DNA from 3 places in the Paenibacillus sp. S33 genome. Region 1 is predicted to be linked to each of the others. Evidence: riboswitches for the same ligand, from Rfam matches in the RefSeq annotation. Region 1 holds a riboswitch; each other region holds the start of a gene.
The links. Region 1 has a riboswitch for cobalamin ahead of ACWGXJ_RS07070 (ABC transporter substrate-binding protein). Riboswitches for the same ligand answer to the same signal wherever they lie in the genome.
Positions count from the first base shown of each region.

Region 1 (3,478 bases):
AATTTCCGTGGGGGCTAACAACGTGCGAGCCGCCGTATCTGCCCAAGCCATAAAAATAGCTCCACCGAGCGCAGATAATGGAACAATCAACCGGTAATCAGGACCTGTCACCAGACGAATGATATGCGGTACAACAAGTCCCACAAAGCCAATCACTCCACATACCGAGACAGCGGCAGCTGTCAGCAGCGTGGAAATGATCAAAACAGATAGCTTCGTCGCATCTACATGAACTCCCATGTGAGCCGCCTGACGTTCACCCAAAGCCAAAATATTCAGCACACGTGCCCGGTTCCATAGAAATACCAGTCCTATGACCACATAAGGTAAAAGGATTCCTGTATATGACCAACCGCGCAGACTAAGACTTCCCATCGTCCAGTACAATATTTCATTGACCGTCTCCTTCGACATGGCTGTCAGAAAGGAAACAACTGCTCCCAGAAAGGATTGCATCACCACACCCGACAAAATGAGACTTTGTGTCGGAATTTTCCCACCTTCCCGTGCCAACGTCAGCACCATCCACAGCGTCAGCATTCCGGTCGTAAATGCCACTAGCGGCAGCGTCCATATGCCAACAAATGAAAATTGAAGGCCCCAATAGATCAGTACTGCCGCTCCTACCGAAGCCCCCGAGGATACCCCCAGTGTATACGGATCAGCCAAAGGATTACGCAGCACACCCTGAAATCCGGCTCCCGCCAGCGCCAGCGCTGCTCCTACCAACATTCCCAGTAACACTCGTGGCAATCTGACCTTCAAAATAATCTGCTCTGAGGATGTATTCCAATCCGGTATAAACGTATCGCCTAACCACGGAAGGTGGTTAACCAGAATGCCCGTGATCTGGCTGACCGGAAGCTTGGCCGAGCCGATGCCAAGACAGAGCAGCAGCGTCAGCAACAGCAAAACAAGACCTGTCCCTCCAAAGCCGATCAGTTTACGGTTCATTTGAAAATTTCAGGATACACGCCCTTGGCCACTTCCTTGAGACCTTCCGTTACGCGTGGACCCGGACGACTGATCAAATTATCATCCACGGCAAACACCCGGTTGTGGCGAACAGCCGATATTTGATCCCATCCACTGCGAGCTTTAATGATTTCGCCGAGCGTTTGACCAGTTTTGTCGTCCTTGACACTTTTGCTGTACAAAATCACGTCAGGGTTCGCAGCAATAATATTTTCTTCACTAATTTGGTACCACCCCTTCTGCGTGGCACCTACATTTTCGCCGCCCGCCAACGTAATCAGCTCGTCCATAAACTCGCCTTTACCAACTGTCCAGCCTGGTGAAAACTCGACGTATACCCGCAGCTTCTGCCCTTTACCGATATTTTTAACTCCTTCTTTCACTTCCGCTACATCTGCTCTCATCTTGTCAGTCACCGCTCTCGCTTCTTTCTGATGATCGGTGATTTTCCCATACAATTCGATGTTAGCTATGACATCTTCAACTGTCTTCGGTTCCGTTTTAAAAATCATAATTCCCATGTCGCGCAGCTTGGTCGTAGCCTGTTCACTAAGTGATATCCCTGCAAAAACGACTTCCGGGTTAGCAGCAATGATCGCCTCTTCGTTCGGTTTCATAATACCGCCTACTTTAGGCTTTTTCGTAGCTGCTTCCGGGTAATCAGAGTAGTCGGAGACGCCAACTATTTCCTTATCCAGCCCGATGGCGAACAGCGCCTCGGTTTCTGCCGGGGAGACGGAAACGATTTTATCCGGCGCTTTTTTGAATGTAAATTCCTGTCCTGTTGCATCCTTAACTGTGAGTGGGTAAACTGTTTTGCCCGGAGGCTCTTGTGCGGTTACGGTCTTTCCTGGCTGCTGTGCAGAAGTCTGATTCTCTTTATTTTCAGCATTTTTTCCATTAGCGCCACATGCACTCAGCACAACTGCCAATATCAGAACCAATAGACCTGTTGTCCAAACCTTTATTTTTTTTCCTACCATGATTTGCACCCCTTCATAAAAAAATCGTTAAGAGCGTTACTTGAGCATCATCAGATATCTTCTAAATCCAGCCTTCTTTTCCTATCAAAAAAACCCCGCATCCTTATATCAGGACACAGGGGTCACGTTAGCGCAGATCGTGCGCAGGCGGCAGCTTCTTTCCGCACGGACAGTCACTGCGAACACGTCATCCTTTCCTCGAAGGATTATGGTGACAGGCGGACGGGCAGGTATCCTGACTTATGGTAAGATGCATGTCCTGAAATTTCTTCATATGCTTAGTAGCACATAAAGCAGGACTAACGGGCATGTTTCCATTTACAGTGGCGGGACCGCGCCGGACTTACACCGACTTCCCTTTTAACAGCGCAGGCAAGGGAAACCATAGTTTCATCACACTGCGCCGACCTCGTCTGCTGGATATTTGATGTAGTGGTAGTCAAGCCGTTCTTTTACTTGATGATTATAGGTTAAAATGAGGCGGCTTACAACCCAAACAGCCTCTTTATCCACTGGTGTCTAACCTAATGAGGGAGCATTTCGGCTATGTAATTGTACGGTCCTGCCAGCCTCAATTGAATCCTAAATGCTTCTCCCGGCTTCGGATTCAGACTCCAAAAATCATGGCCCGGTATCAGCATACAAGCTAACTGACGAATTACGCCACCATGCGTAACGACCAAAACAGAGAGCGGCCCAGCAGTCAAATCCATGGGTCGAACTTCCATAGCAACACGCCATTCATACAGAGAGTCAAGAAATTTCCGCAAACGATTCACAAAATCTGTCCAAGACTCTCCTCCAGGAGGGGTTATCCGTTGTGGCTCATCAATCCAAGCGCGATACAACGACACATCCTTGAGCATGTCATACGTTTTTCCATCCCACTCGCCAAAATGAAGCTCTCGCAGACGTGGTTCCATCATAGGAGACATAATAGATAGGGAACCTCCAGACGTCAATTCTGATTCCGGCACAATGATCTGCAAGGTCTGGCGACATCGCATTAAATCGCTGCAGTAGATTCGAGCAAAGGACTGCCCCTGCAATTCTTCTTGCAAAGGCTTTAATTCCTGTTCTGCTCCCGGTAGCAAACCTAAGTCGGAGTGTCCCAGATATCGACGTTCCTTATTCCATAAGGTTGTGCCGTGACGAACTAACACGAGTTCCATGTCCCAATGCAGATCTTCTTTAGTATCATACGGCACCTTATCCTCCTGTGAGTTCGGACTTTGTACGTATTCTACCGTCCTTTTTGCTGCTATATCTTGTTTCAAGATCATGTCACTTCCTGCTCGATCATTATTCAGTGTGTTACTCCTCACCCTCATTGCACCCATCCCAAGGCAAAACAACCTGCGGCTCCTAACAAACACAATCCTACGAACATACTGGACACGGCGAACATCAGCTGGATTGTATGCCGTATATCTTTCGACTCTAGCGGTCGTATCCAATCGCCCATGTATGCACGAAAGGAGCGCACGCCATGATACACATTATAGCCTCCAAGACGAATC
Region 1 covers NZ_JBSIEZ010000001.1:1,509,193-1,512,670, reverse strand. The annotation lists gene ACWGXJ_RS07075 (FecCD family ABC transporter permease) at 1-954, opposite strand, end outside; gene ACWGXJ_RS07070 (ABC transporter substrate-binding protein) at 951-1,958, opposite strand; cobalamin riboswitch at 2,167-2,360, opposite strand; gene ACWGXJ_RS07065 (histidine phosphatase family protein) at 2,483-3,241, opposite strand; gene cbiB (adenosylcobinamide-phosphate synthase CbiB) at 3,286-3,478, opposite strand, start outside.

Region 2 (3,478 bases), 3.9 Mb from region 1:
TACGAGGTGCCCCAATGCCCTGTGAACACATCCCGCAGCCAGTTCACATATTGAATATGAAACGGTTCGTTTAAGCCTAGTTCCTGCCGTAGCGTCGTCAACGCCTCCTCAGAGGCAGGGACATTATGCGCGGTGAGCAAAATGGTAGCAGGGTCTCCAGGAGCCAGCCGCATCAGTACAAAAGTCAGCGTGGATACAACGAATACAATGATGAGCAGCTGCGCCACACGTTCCAGTATAAAACGAATCATAGGATACGCCGCTCGTTATTCCGCAATATCGGATTGCGCTGTAATGTAGTAATACTCGATCGGATGGGGTGTAAAACCCTCTACCCCTTTTTTCACACCAAACACATTGTCAGGATGCACAATGAAGGACTGTGGCAAATCCGTATTGATGATATCCAGCGCTTGTAGTGTCACAGCATTACGCTGCGCTGTATCCTTCGCCAGCTTCAAGCTGTTAAGAATACTCTCCAGCGGTTTGGAACTATAACGGCTTACATTGGCTTCGCTTTGCGAAGAATAAAACATGTCCATAAAATATTGTGGCTCTCCTGTATGAGCAGTAAGCATACTGTACATAGCAAAATCCCAATCGTTTTTGGTCAACGCCTCGTCGATATTTTCCACCTTGCGAATCTTGACCTGGATTCCCTCTTTCAGCAATTGGCTTTGGATGACCTCAGCCATAACAGAGAGCTCTGGACGCTGAGGAAAAGTCAGCAGCGTAACCTCGAACGGCTTGCCTTGCTTAGTCCATGTCCCTTGGGCGTCCTTCTGCCAGCCATCCTTCGTTAACAGCTGATCCGCCGTTCCGTCCAGCGCTTTACGCTCAACTTTACCGAAGGGAAGAATGCTCGGGAACGGACTGCTTGCTTCCGTACCGAAGCCCCTCATGACGGCGCTCACAATCGATGTGCGTGGAATCAGGCTGTCCACCACCTTACGGTTCGCCGCATCCTTGAATACTGGGGATTCCATATTGTACACGATCATATGGGTGCGCAAGGAGGGAGCCGACAGCACTTGTAGCTTGTCGTTCTTTTTCAGTACCTCTGCGTTATCAACCGGAATATCCGTCGCTACGTCCACCTCGCCGGATTGCAGCGCCATCAGGCGCGAATTCCCGTCCGTAATGAACTTCATTGTCGCCTCAGCCAACCGGGCCTTCTCGCCCCAGTATCCGTCATAACGCTCTACGACCAAGGATTGGTCCTTGTTGAACGCTTTAATTTTAAAGGCGCCTGTCATCGCTGGGTAACTCTGCTCATCTTTCATCGATGCCACATCCAGTACAGTCGTCGATGGATCAGCTAGATTGGACACCAACGCCGCATTCGGCCGGTTTGTCGTGATCTTTAAGGCCAGCGGGCCGCTTACATCAATGGACTTCACATTCAGTAAATCCTTCGCCAGATGGCTTTTCTCGATAGAGCGTAGCAAAGATTCTTTTACACTTGCTGCATCCATACTCTTTCCATTATGAAAAGTGACTTTATCCTGCAAGCTGAACGTCCAAACTGTAGGACTATCCTGCTTCCACTCCTTTGCCAGCCAAGCCACAGGCTCCAGCTTTTCATTCAAACGTACCAGTGTCTCACCTGCACCGGATCGCATCACATCCCAGCTATTATCTCCGTGCGGGTCAACACCTGACGGTTTCCATGTATACGCCATTACCAGCTTTTTACCTGTCGCTGTTTGTTGTACTGACGCGTTCTCATCTTTGCCGGAGCTATTCGACGTCTTATTGCTAGTACATCCCGAAAGAGCCATAACTGCCAGTAACAGCATCACCCCTGTACATATCAACCATGAGCGCCTGCTACGATTGCTAATCATTCGATGAATCCCCCTCTATCTTGTAAAATCATATAAACCTAACGCAAAACGCGAAAAAAGCATTCCAGACCACTTGATCAGCAGTCAGAAATGCTTTCATTATAAAATGTCAAAACACACCTCGAAGCCAACTCCAAAAACATAGAAGGGGTCAGATCGGTTTCAAACATTCCGTATGCAGCACGCCTAACCACCTCCCCAGCATCCCGTGGGTCTGACAGTGATGTCAAAACAGGCAGGTCTCCTGACTCCAGGCGTATCTTTCAGGCCTTCCCGGTTCTTCACAGTTCCAGTGGCTGTTCTGAAAGCTCCAGCAGTATCCTGCTGATGCCTGTATACAGTGGCGGGCCCGTGTCGGAATTAACCGAACTTCCCTTTTAAGTGAACACGCTCAACAACTATCCACATGGTCTCAACAAAACCCCGTACATAGAGTCGTCCGGCTCACACCTGTTTTCTTCCTTTATTTCTTTCCATTACGATCTTATTTTGTTGTCACAGGCTTGTCAATAAATGCTGCACAATAATTCAAATTTGAACGATAAGGTAGAAACAAGACATAACCTTCAATTGCGTGCACGCAATTGAAGTGTTAAAATTAGGTATAGAGTAAACCACCGTGTCCGTATACTAAAAAGAGCCTTCGCCGCGCCAACGGCAAAGACTCTTAGGACTTGAAAGGCTGTGGATCACCACCACGGCGCGCTGCACAACTAAATGTTAATGCAAACGAAACCCACCGTTAGGCGCCTAACCTAATTACGCGGTGGGTTTTCGCTTGTTCCGAAATTTCCGACGTAGCCAGCGATAAAGTTTACGAATACTAAACACCAGGCTTAGTAACGCAACCATCCAACGCAACACATCGTAGCACGACACAAGGTTGACCATCGGCTTCACCCCCTTTCGGGAAGCTGCACCGTGGTCCGAAAACATCCACCACTATTCAAAATCCATAATTTAGATTATACCATGCCCCTTCCTACCACTCTAGCAAGTTCTTCTAGCGCATAAACTGGAAAATGCACCAAATTAGAGCTACCCATTTCATCCCGCAGCTTTATCTATATGTCCCCAGACGGCAAGGGGATCTACTATCTGGATAACTCCATGCCAAAAAGCCGGAAAAGAGGCATACGTCCTCTCTCCGGCTATCTTTATTTATTCCTAATCATCAAACCTTCTGTGGAACCTCCGAAACCGTCACGCTTTTGACCGATTCCCCTTGTTTTCTCGTCAAAACAATGTTCAAGACAATCGCTGTAATCGAACCCGAAACGATACCATTTTGCAACAGCATTTTGGCAAAGCTCGGCAGCTGGTCGAACATTTGTGGCAGAACGGCAGAGCCTAGGCCCACGGCAATACTGCATGCTGCGATCAGCAGATTGCTTTCCTTCCGCAGATCCACTTCTGACAAAATAGACATGCCTGATGCAGCAACCGAGCCGAACATGACGATCATCGCTCCGCCTAGCACAGCGTTAGGAATCACTGTCGTTAAGGCAGCCAGCTTAGGCAGCAAACCGAGAACAACCATGATCCCGCCCGCAGCAAAAATAACGTTCCGCGATTTGACGCGTGTGAGTGAGATCAGGCCAACATTTTGCGAAAAAGCTGTATAAGGAAAC
Region 2 covers NZ_JBSIEZ010000001.1:5,374,818-5,378,295, forward strand. The annotation lists gene nikB (nickel ABC transporter permease) at 1-251, opposite strand, end outside; gene ACWGXJ_RS24395 (ABC transporter substrate-binding protein) at 267-1,847, opposite strand; cobalamin riboswitch at 2,065-2,268, opposite strand; gene ACWGXJ_RS24400 (nucleobase:cation symporter-2 family protein) at 3,022-3,478, opposite strand, start outside.
Region 2: another riboswitch for cobalamin. It lies ahead of ACWGXJ_RS24395 (ABC transporter substrate-binding protein); the one in region 1 lies ahead of ACWGXJ_RS07070 (ABC transporter substrate-binding protein).

Region 3 (3,478 bases), 3.7 Mb from region 1:
ATGGCCTAATTCATCGCTATCAAATCCAGACCAGCCAACCGGCCAAAGCCTCGGACTTTATGATGCGCGAAGGGGTATGGGAAGGTGGAGAACAACTGGCACCAGATGATAAGGTGGGAGGCGTACTAAAACACGGTACGCTTTCGATCGGGTTCATCGGGCTGGCTGAGTGCATGAAGGCACTATACGGGAAACACCACGGGGAGGATGATTTTGTATACCGCGAGGCACAGCGAATCATCACTTCCATGCGCGTGTATTGCGATCGAATGAGTGAATATCACAATTTAAATATTACATTGTTCGCTACGCCTGCCGAAGGTCTGTCGGGCAAGTTCACATTGCTGGATCAACGTGATTTCGGGATTATTCCTGAGGTAAATGATCGAGAATATTACACCAATTCTTTTCATATTCCCGTGTATTACACGCTCCCGGCTGCTCGTAAAATCAGCTTGGAAGCTCCGTTCCATAACCTATGCAACGCTGGTGCGATTTCATACATTGAGCTGGACGGTAATGCGCGGAATAACCCGGATGCGTTTCTTAAAATTGTTCAGTATGCGCTGCATCAGAACATCGGCTATTTCTCCATCAACCATCCGGTGGATCGTTGTACGGAATGTGGTTATGAAGGGATTATCGGGACAAGCTGCCCCCAATGTGGCACAGATGAGGAGCACACACACTTTCAGCGCTTACGTCGGGTAACCGGATATCTGACAGGAGATTATACCGTTCGCTTTAATGCCGCAAAACAGGCAGAAGTTCGAGACCGGGTGAAACATAAGTGAATTTGTGTGGCTACATTCCGGAATCTCTGAACGAAGGATACGGCCTGCGCACCGTTGTGTTCATTAGCGGTTGCCGTCATGCCTGTCCTGGATGCTTTAATCCAGAGTCATGGAGCTTCCGTGCAGGCGAGCCATTCACCCCCCAACGACAACAGGAGGTCATTCGTGACATCATGGAAAATCCGTTGTTGGATGGACTGACTCTCTGCGGGGGAGACCCGTTTTTCTCAGCAGCAGAATGCTCGCAATTTGTGCGTGACTTCCGCGAAGCCTGTCCCGACCGAACCGTGTGGGCTTACACTGGCTTTGTCTATGAAGATCTACTCACAGATCAGGAGCGACAGGAACTGGCGCTTTTGTGCGATGTGATTGTGGACGGTCGTTTTGTAGAACAGCAAAAGGACCTGACCCTTCCCTTCCGGGGCAGTCGCAACCAGCGTCTGGTAGATGTGAAAGCCAGTATTCAGGCAGGCTATACCGTTTCATTGACATAAGGCGATGCTTACCCAGCAAGCAAGATGCTATATCTAATCTAAGACAAGCCCCCATCATGGGTAAGGCTTGTCTTAGATTAGATATAGCTAACAGATTCCATTGGAGTTTCTATTGCGCATCCTGTAAGTTTCACTTATGATGGTGAACAAGTATACGAGTGCATAATTATTCGTCATACCTTAACCGCATAGCTTGGAGATAGGTGTCTGTTCTATTCAGATCAGGCTTAAAAGGGAAGCCGGTGCAAATCCGGCACGGTCCCGCCACTGTAAACGGGGAACTTTCAGCTGTTCATATATCCACTGGTCCACAGACCGGGAAGGAATGCTGAGCGTCATGATCCGTAAGTCAGGAGACCTGCCTATTTTAACAACATCGCAAGTACCTACGGAAGATAGGGAGGTGTTAAAAGCAGTCGCCGTATTTTTGATTTTTTAATCACGGAGGCATTCTTTCCCCTACTTATTTTTAACTTTGGGGGGAAGAATGCCTTTTTTGGTACGTAAAAATAAAACAGCTACCCGCTAGGAGGAAAAGTACATGTCCATTATTGAATGGCCTGAATTGTCCGGCTTAATTAGCAGTAATCTGGGATATCCGCGTATCGGCGAAAATCGGGAATGGAAGAAAGCACTGGAACGCTTCTGGAACGGCAGCATTAACGAAAGCGAACTGCAGACGGAAATGAAAAAATTACGGTTGGAGCATCTGAGCAAGCAGCGCGATAAGGGGATTGATCGCATTCCTGTCGGAGACTTCTCCTATTACGATCACATGCTGGATACATCTGTGATGTTCGGTCTAGTACCTGAACGGTTCAACTATCGTCCCGCAGGTCCGATTCCTCTGTCCGTGTACTTCGGGATCGCTCGCGGTCAGAAGGGAGCAACCGCCAGTGAAATGACCAAATGGATGAATACCAATTATCACTACATCGTTCCCGAATTGGCAAATGCAGTCCCGGTATTCACTGAAAATAAACCCTTACAGGCTTATCGTGAAGCAAAACAGGAACTAGGCATTGAGGGTAAACCGGTTCTCATCGGCCCTTATTCATTCGTTACCCTTTCCAAAGGCTATGATCGTAAGGAGCTTGCCTCTATTATAAGAACCTTCCTGCCTTTATACACCCGTGTCCTGTCTGAGCTAGCAGCAGAAGGTGTTCAGTGGGTACAAATCGATGAACCTGTCCTGACCACCTCATTCCCAGTAGAGGATCTGGACATTATTCAAGAAGTCTATGAAGCTTTGACCCAAGCTGCGCCCTCCTTAAATATAATGCTGCAAACCTACTTTGGCAGCCTAGATCATTATGAGCGTCTGTCCGCACTTCCGGTACAGGGGCTGGGTCTTGATTTTGTGTATGATGATGGCGAAAATCTTCAGCATATATTGCAGCATGGCTTTCCTAAAGGAAAAACGCTGGGCGCTGGTGTCATTGACGGACGCAATATATGGCGCAGCGACCTGAACGCTGTAGCTGCACTGCTGGGTCAGTTAGCAGAACAGACCACTGCCGAGCAGCTTATCGTACAGCCATCATGCAGTCTGCTGCATGTGCCAGTCAGCCTGGAGGCAGAGCACAAGCTGGACAAGGAGCTGGTGCAAGCGCTGGCCTTTGCTGATGAAAAGCTAGAGGAAATCGCCATCCTGACAGCTGCACTTGGCAAACACGATCCATCCGCACTCACCAAGCTTGGACAAAGTGCAGATGCGGTAGCCCGTTTCAACAGTTCAGCGGCACGCGTACAGACAACTGCCGATCTGGCCGACCTGTTGGCCAAAGAGCCTCTGTCACGCAGCGTTCCTTTCGCCGAGCGTCGTGAGATTCAGCAAAATAAGCTGAAGTTGCCTCCACTGCCTACGACGACCATTGGTAGCTTCCCGCAGACCGCCGAGATCCGCAAGGCCCGCCTGCACTATCGCAAAGGAGAATGGTCTGCCGAGCAATATCGAACGTTCATCCAACAGCAAATTAAGGAATGGATTGATATCCAAGAGGACATTGGCATTGACGTGCTTGTACATGGGGAATTTGAGCGGACCGACATGGTTGAATTTTTTGGCGAAAAGCTGAACGGCTTTGCTTTTACGCAAAACGGATGGGTGCAGTCCTACGGCTCCCGCTGTGTCAAACCGCCGATTATATACGGAGACGTTTCCTTCGATCAGCCCATGACCGTGGAAGA
Region 3 covers NZ_JBSIEZ010000001.1:5,166,252-5,169,729, forward strand. The annotation lists gene ACWGXJ_RS23470 (anaerobic ribonucleoside triphosphate reductase) at 1-794, shown strand, start outside; gene nrdG (anaerobic ribonucleoside-triphosphate reductase activating protein) at 791-1,288, shown strand; cobalamin riboswitch at 1,473-1,668, shown strand; gene metE (5-methyltetrahydropteroyltriglutamate--homocysteine S-methyltransferase) at 1,830-3,478, shown strand, end outside.
Region 3: another riboswitch for cobalamin. It lies ahead of metE (5-methyltetrahydropteroyltriglutamate--homocysteine S-methyltransferase); the one in region 1 lies ahead of ACWGXJ_RS07070 (ABC transporter substrate-binding protein).